Linked DNA regions of Cohaesibacter sp. ES.047. The protein of the gene in region 1 interacts with the protein of each later gene in a pairwise test. Links are inferred from orthologs where the notes say so. Each region holds a gene or a part of one and is shown on either strand. Other genes may lie near its edges.

Region 1 (4,323 bases):
TCTTCGATTTTGACGGTGTGGTGATTGACAGTGAACCCATTTCCCTTGGTGAGCTGGGTGTGACCCTGTCACAATTTGGCCTCGAGATGTCATGGCCAGAGCTGGTGACGTCCTTCATGGGCCATTCCGATATTGCGATTCAGGCCTATATCGAAGAAAAGATCGGCAAACCAACCGGTGACCTGTTCCCCGATGCGTGGCGTAAGCGCGTGAGGGAAGGCTTTGCCAAGTCATTGCCGGTCGTCGATGGCATTCCGGCGTTGTTCGAACGCCTAGACCGCGATGGCATTCCCCATTGCCTTGCAACAGGCAGCAGTCAGGCCCGTGTGGCCTTTGCGCTTGAGCAGATCGGCGAGACGGAGCGCTTTGCCGACACCGCCTTCAGCGCGGAACAGGTGAAAAATGGCAAACCCGCCCCGGACCTGTTTCTCTTTGCTGCGGACCAGCTCGGCGTAGATCCGGCGCGCTCCATGGTAATCGAAGACGGTCTTGCAGGCGTTGCGGGATCAAAAGCTGCCGGGATCGGGTTGATCGTCGGGTTTGTTGGGGCAAGCCACCTTAACGACGACGCGCTGCGCAAGGCACATGCCGAAAACCTGCGTGAAGCCGGAGCAACACACATCATCGAATCGATCTCAGACCTGTTGTAACGCGTCCCGCGCGGTCAGCTCTGTGACTTGAGATATTTCTCGAACGCTTCAAGCGTTCTTTGCGAGACATGGTGCTCGATGCCTTCGGCGTCGATCTCGGCGGTTTCGGGCGGCACGCCTACGGCAATCAGAAGCGAGACAACCGACCTGTGCCGGTCGCGGACACGGTCGGCCAGTGCGGCGCCCTCGTCGGTGAGAAAAATCCCCCTATAGGGGCGGGAAACCGCCAGCCCTTCCTTTTTCAATCGCGAGATGGCCTTGGTCGCGGTGGGGTGGGCCACGCCCATGCGTTCAGCAAGGTCGGCAACACGGGCCTCGCCATGCTCGGCAATCAGATCGCCGATCATCTCGACATAATCTTCCATCACCGCTTTGGCTTGCGCCTCACGCGCGCGGGCAAACCGTCTGGCTTGCGTGGCGTTTTCCCTTTTTCCCGCTGTCATTGCGTGGTCTGCCTGCCTCTTGGTGTTGATGCGCATTGAGAGGTGACGCACAGCACGAATGGCTTTGCCTGTCTCTCATTGTTAGACGCACAGAAATTAATATAGCCTTGGGTAAAGAATGCTCCCACGAAATGCAATTGGGAAATTGGCGCATATGAGTTTGACTTTGCAAAATGGCCGAACCCCAAACTGTGTTTAATAGTCGAGCCGCGACATTTTAGTACTTGGCATTAAAGTTAGCCGAGGCTATATTCTTCGCACAAGACGACATTTCATTGTTGCCTGAACCTTCTGGCTGTTTTCCGGCCAACGATCCATAAAACCCGCGTCAATTCAGATTTCAAGGCTCTTTCATGTTTGCAACCGACCAGACCCGCGAGGGAATGAATGCCGTATTGTCTGGTAAAAACCGCAGTTTCCGCGGGAAATTGCTCTTTGCTGGTCCAGCCATCATCGCGTCGGTCGCTTATATGGATCCGGGGAATTATGCCACCAACATTCAGGCAGGCGCCGGCTATGGCTATCGCCTTTTATGGGTCGTTCTGTTTGCCAATCTGATTGCGATGCTGTTTCAGGCCCTCTCGGCGCGCCTTGGAATCGTGACGGGCAAGAATCTGGCCGAGCTTTGCCGCGACAATTTTTCCGCGCCGGTGGTGTGGATTATGTGGGGCGTCAGCGAGATCGCTGCGATGGCGACGGATCTGGCGGAGTTTCTGGGTGGTGCCATCGGGCTCGCGCTGCTGTTCGAGATGCCGTTGATGGCAGGGATGGGCATCACGGCGATCGTGACTTACGGCATCCTCTTGTTTGAGAACCGAGGATTTCGGCCGATGGAGTTGATCATCGGCGCGATGGTCGGCGTGATCGGACTTTGCTATCTGGTCGAGATTTTTATCGCTCCGATCGCATGGGGTGATGCGGCCGTTGGCATGGTGACGCCGGAGTTGGCGGATGCAACCGCCCTGACCATCGCGATCGGCATCATCGGCGCAACCGTCATGCCCCATGCCATCTATCTGCATTCGGGGCTGACGCAATCGCGCAGCGAAATCCGCAATGAACAGCAACGCCGCAGGGTTCTGAAATTCTCCAACACCGAAGTGGTCATTGCGCTTGCCATTGCCGGCATGATCAACATGGCCATGGTGATGATGGCCTCCGCCGCTTTCCATCTGGGACATGAGGAAGTGGCCGAGATCGAAACCGCCTATCATACGCTGACGCCCCTGCTCGGCGGTGCTGCGGCTGCAGCCTTTCTTGTCTCGCTCATTGCATCGGGCATTTCCAGCTCGGTGGTTGGCACCATGGCCGGACAGATGATCATGCAGGGCTTTCTGCATTTCCGCATCCCCATCTGGTTACGCCGCCTCGTTACCATGGTCCCCGCCTTTGCTGTGGTTGCAATGGGTGTCAACGCCACGCAGGCGCTGGTCATCAGTCAGGTCATTCTGAGCATTGCGCTTCCCGTCCCGATGATTGCCCTGATCATCTTCGTCTCGCGTAAGGATATCATGGGACCTTATGCGAGCGGTCCGGTGATCCGGGTCCTTGCCATAGCGGGGGCGATGGCGGTTCTGACGCTCAATTTCGTGCTGCTTGCAGAAGTCTTTGGCGCACCGATCCCATTTATTGTCGGCTGAGGGTTCCCGTTTCCGAAGCTTCGCAAGAAGCCACATCCCAACGTGAGGCGATAAAGGGCGCATCACTCTGTTAACCTCTTTGCTCTCAAATGATTGAGAGGCACCAGAAGAGACGAATCAGACGGAACGATGCAGGAAACGGAACTCTACCCCCCGATCAAAGATTATCTCGAGGCTCAAGGCTATGAGGTGAAGGGCGAGATCGGAGCGGCTGATCTGGTCGCCTGCCGGGACGACGACGAGCCGGTGGTCGTCGAGCTGAAAGTCGGCTTTTCCCTTGCGCTGTTTCACCAAGCCATCGAACGACAATCGATGACCGACGCGGTTTATATCGCGGTGCCTGAAAGTAAGGGTGCGGCCTTCCAGCGATCCCTCAAGAACAATCGCTCCCTTTGCCGCCGACTGGGGCTTGGCTTGATCACGGTGCGTCTCAAGGACAATCTGGTAACAGTCCAACTCGATCCCGCGCCCTACAAGCCACGCAAGGTAAAGCCGCGCAAAGCGCGTCTCTTGCGCGAGTTTGCGCGGCGGGTGGGCGATCCGAACAGCGGCGGCTCCACGCGGCGGGGGCTGATCACATCCTATCGTCAGGATGCGCTCAAATGCCTCAAGCTTTTGTCTCTCAGCGGCCCGACCAAGGCCGCGATCGTCGCCCGCATGACCGGTGTGGATAGGGCCAGACCGATCCTGTCTGATGATCATTACGGCTGGTTCGAGCGGGTCTCCACGGGCATCTATCAGATGACCCCGAAGGGCGATGCCGCGCTGATTGAATATGCCAAGGAGCTCGAGGGACTTGAGGTGCCGCTTGAGGTCTCTGGCGCGTAGCCGCGTCATTGCGGCATCTTGTTATCCCGTTCTTGAAAGCCTATCTCAGACGTGCAGAGACAAAACTCAATCAGGCCTCCTCGTTGCCTCCTTCTGGACCTGCGCGGCCTGACACCGGAGCCAGACGTTGACTTCTTCACTCAAAATCGCCGTGACATCACAGAATTTCAAGACAGTGACCAACCATGCAGGGCGCGCACGCCGTTTTCTCGTCTATGGCGTCGAAACAGGGGCCGCCCCGGTCGAGATAGACCGCTTTGACCTGCCCAAAGAGATGTGCATTCACGAGCTTGGCGGTGCCGATGTGCCCCATCCGCTCGACGGTGTCGATGTGTTGATTTCCAACTCCTTCGGAGCAGGCTTTGCTCGCAACATGACCCGCAGGGGTGTGATTGCCAGCCTGACAGAGGAAAGCGACCCATTGCGCGCGATCGAAGACTATCAGGCCCATGGACAGCGACTGCCGGAGAAGACATGCACCAGCGGTCATCATCATAACCACGAGCATGGGCATTGATAGATTGGCAGCTGAATGGAGTCGCATGTAAAAAAGGGGCCGCAAGGCCCCTTCTTATTGTTCGCGATAACAATCCCGATCAGTTGATTGCGAGCACAGTGGTTTCCGGGAAGCGCGTGGTCATATCTTCGCACCAGCGATCGACCAACTCTTCCTTGACCAGAACCACAATCGAACCACCGAAGCCACCACCGGTTTGGCGCGCGCCGATTGCTCCCATCTGAAGGGCCATTTCGACCAGCGTG
Region 2 (2,882 bases), 520 kb from region 1 along the record:
CGGCCCGACGCGGCTCAATTATGCCCGCATTGTTCCCATGGTCGATTACACCGCGCGGGTGCTCAGCAGCATGCTGTCTGACCCGTCTTGAGATCTTAATGCCAGGATTGAAATTTCCGCCTTTTGATCGCTAAACAAGATGCCTCTTGCAAAAACCATGGTGTAATACCTATCTGTGTTTCGGATCATACCTGATCTTGCCGAGAGCAATTTTCGGGAATTTCGGTTCCCGACCATACACTGACATACTGATAAGCAGCGTTTCGATCTAATCTGGCACCCCGGATTATCGTCAAAGCGTTCTGGAGAGACCCAGCCTCGTGAACCAGCCATCTCTTTTGACTCGCTCAGGAATTCCTGAAGAGTTTCGTGTTTTGATTGAACAATATCCTCGCGCCGAGTGGGGTACAGTCCATACCATTGGCGGTCTGGGACAATTCTGGCTTGACCGCCATGACGATTTTCGCCAGATGGCCGCCATGATGGATCAAGGAACCAACAAGGCGCTGGAAGGCGAGATGCAACCAATGGAGTTCGCCCAATGGTTCGCGCCACGACTCAACAGCTTTCTTGGCGGGCTGAACGGGCATCATCAGATTGAAGATTATCAATATTTTCCCGTTTTCGCAGCCGCTGACGATCGGCTGAAGGGGGGATTTGATCTTCTGGACGAAGATCACCATCTGCTGCATGACATGCTCGAGCGCAACGCCGCTGCCGCCAATGATTTCATCCAGGTGTTGCAGAGCGAAGGTCAACAGGATCCCCGCAAGGCGCTGGATATCTATGCGCAGGAAGCGAAAGGCCTTTTAAGCGGTCTGATGCGCCATCTGGAAGATGAGGAAGATCTGATCCTGCCCCTGCTTATGGATCAGGGTGAAGCAAAGTTCGGCGGCTACTAATGACGTCACGACGATCAGAAGTATTCAACTGATCCAGACGCAGCACTTGATTTTTCTGTCAGAAAGCTCGATATCCGGGGCTAACCAAAGCCCGTGTGCCGGTTATCGAGTTGCTGGCATGAAGCGAGATACCAATTAGAGGCTAATACATGTCTGACGAAATGCAAAAGTCTGAAGCTGATGAAGAGCAAGTTGCAGAGGCACAGGCCGGGGATACCACTTCCGAAGAGCCGTATCTCAATCCTCTGGAAGCCGCAGAATTGCGCATCGCCGAGTTGGAAAGGGACGCTGCCGAGATGAAGGAGCAGCTCCTGCGCACGATTGCCGATATGGAAAATCTGCGTCGTCGCACCGAAAAGGAAGTCAAGGACGCCAAGCAGTTCTCGGTGACGAGCTTTGCGCGCGACATGCTGGCGGTGGCCGACAATCTGCGCCGCGGGCTGGAAACCATTCCCGATGAAGAGCGAGCCAATGCAGAAGGCACGTTGCGCGCACTTTTGGATGGCACCGCAATGACCGAGCGGGAAATGCTCAAGACGCTCGAGAAGCACGGCGTCAAGAAGCTGAACCCAGAAGGGGAGAAATTCGACCCCAACTATCATCAGGCCATGTTCGAAGTACCCAATCCCGAAGTGCCCAACAATTCGGTGGTGCAGGTGGTACAGGCCGGATATGTCATCGGAACGCGCGTTCTGCGTCCGGCCATGGTCGGCGTTGCCAAGGGTGGCCCGAAATTCGTCGCCAAGCCTGATGAGCAGGAAGCCCCGTCTGCCGATCCGTCCGACATTGAAGGCATCGACAAGAGCGTCTGACCTTCCGGCGACCGGTGGGTCGCTCTGTTTGAAACAATGATCCAACCCTTCTGTCCCTTGGGGCAGGAGGGTTTTTCGTGTCATCCGTAGACCTTCAATCGAAAAGAGAATCGGTCCTTACCATTCATCTTTTACGGGAACGTGCGCTGTTTCGTCGCAGTTCTCCTGCGCAATTCGGATCCGAAACATGATTTTTGTCAAAGTTGAGCCCAAGCGGCGGGATTAAATTTATTCCAACCTTGTGGTTCGGGTTTGCCAGTGCGTCTCTCTCCTCCCCTCGACGTTCCTCTGCTGGCGTCAGGCCCATGGATCACATTCTCAAGGAGACTCTTTTGAGTCTCCTTTTCTTTTTTTGGTCTCTTCAAGCCTATTCGGAATGCGGTGACAGCCTGTTGTCTTTGTCTTTTCAGCGGGTTCGAACGCGTTCGAGCAACCAGGCGCGAAACTGGATGGCCGCCGGGCTGGCATGACCGCGCCGCCGGATCAGCTTGACAGATTTCCCCAGTGATAGAGGCGTCTCGTCCAGCGCAACAAGAGAACCTTCATCTAGCGCCCCGGAAATCAGCGGTTCATGTGCCATGAACATGCCGTGGGCCTGACGCGCGGCTTCGATCGCCAACCAGTGGTTGGCATAGCGAGCGCCATCATTCCAGTGAACGTCAAGGTCAGGCGCGCGCCTTTTGGCCCATGTCTGCCAGTCATCGGGGGATGTTGCGTCATGGATGAGAGGGGCGCTGTGCCAATTGGTGCGATCCCTCAGCCCCAGAATATCCCGAAACTGCGCGCTACATACGGGCAGAAGCGCATCATCGAACAGAAAGTCGGCCAGCAAGCCGTCTGCGATCTTGTCCTGATCGCTGATGAGAAAATCCGGTCGGTTGTCGGTTTGCAAAGACTTCTGGTGGTCAGCTGGCTGCAACGTGACCAAAAGGCCGGGATTGTCTTCATAAAAGTGAGCAAGAGCGGGTGCCAACCATCCGTCAATGAGCATCGCAGGCGCGGCAATGAGGATTGTCTGCTTGGCACTTGGTTCGCGCTCACGCGGCAGAAGACTGGCGATGTCATCAAGAATGCGCGTGACATCATCGAGAATGTCCCGACCATGCTCTGTCAGCTCCACCGCGTTTGATCGTCTGACGAACAGCGGTTTCCCAAGCCATTTTTCCAG

What was found.
Region 2: the proteins of CPH65_RS00895 (region 1) and grpE interact in binary tests that used the Escherichia coli proteins (3 or more experiments, as listed by UniProt). The link is inferred for Cohaesibacter sp. ES.047 from one-to-one orthologs.

What each region holds. Positions count from the first base shown.
Region 1 is NZ_LT907844.1:207,195-211,517, forward strand. What follows is about bases 691-3,589. They hold CPH65_RS00895 (Nramp family divalent metal transporter), read left to right. Parts: upstream 691-1,446; coding sequence 1,447-2,733; downstream 2,734-3,589. Other genes in these bases: mntR (manganese-binding transcriptional regulator MntR), read right to left, coding at 691-1,129; CPH65_RS00900 (DUF2161 domain-containing phosphodiesterase), read left to right, coding at 2,863-3,561. Outside these bases: CPH65_RS00885 (HAD family phosphatase), read left to right, coding at 1-650; more of mntR, read right to left, coding at 665-690; CPH65_RS00905 (NifB/NifX family molybdenum-iron cluster-binding protein), read left to right, coding at 3,689-4,078; galK (galactokinase), read right to left, coding at 4,158-4,323. UniProt on the Escherichia coli protein: H(+)-stimulated, divalent metal cation uptake system. Involved in manganese and iron uptake. Can also transport cadmium, cobalt, zinc and to a lesser extent nickel and copper. Involved in response to reactive oxygen.
Region 2 is NZ_LT907844.1:728,166-731,047, forward strand. It holds grpE (nucleotide exchange factor GrpE), read left to right. Parts: upstream 1-1,051; coding sequence 1,052-1,714; downstream 1,715-2,882. Other genes in the region: hrcA (heat-inducible transcriptional repressor HrcA), read left to right, coding at 1-91; CPH65_RS03205 (hemerythrin domain-containing protein), read left to right, coding at 375-902; CPH65_RS03215 (LysR family transcriptional regulator), read right to left, coding at 2,121-2,882. UniProt on the Escherichia coli protein: Participates actively in the response to hyperosmotic and heat shock by preventing the aggregation of stress-denatured proteins, in association with DnaK and GrpE. It is the nucleotide exchange factor for DnaK and may function as a thermosensor.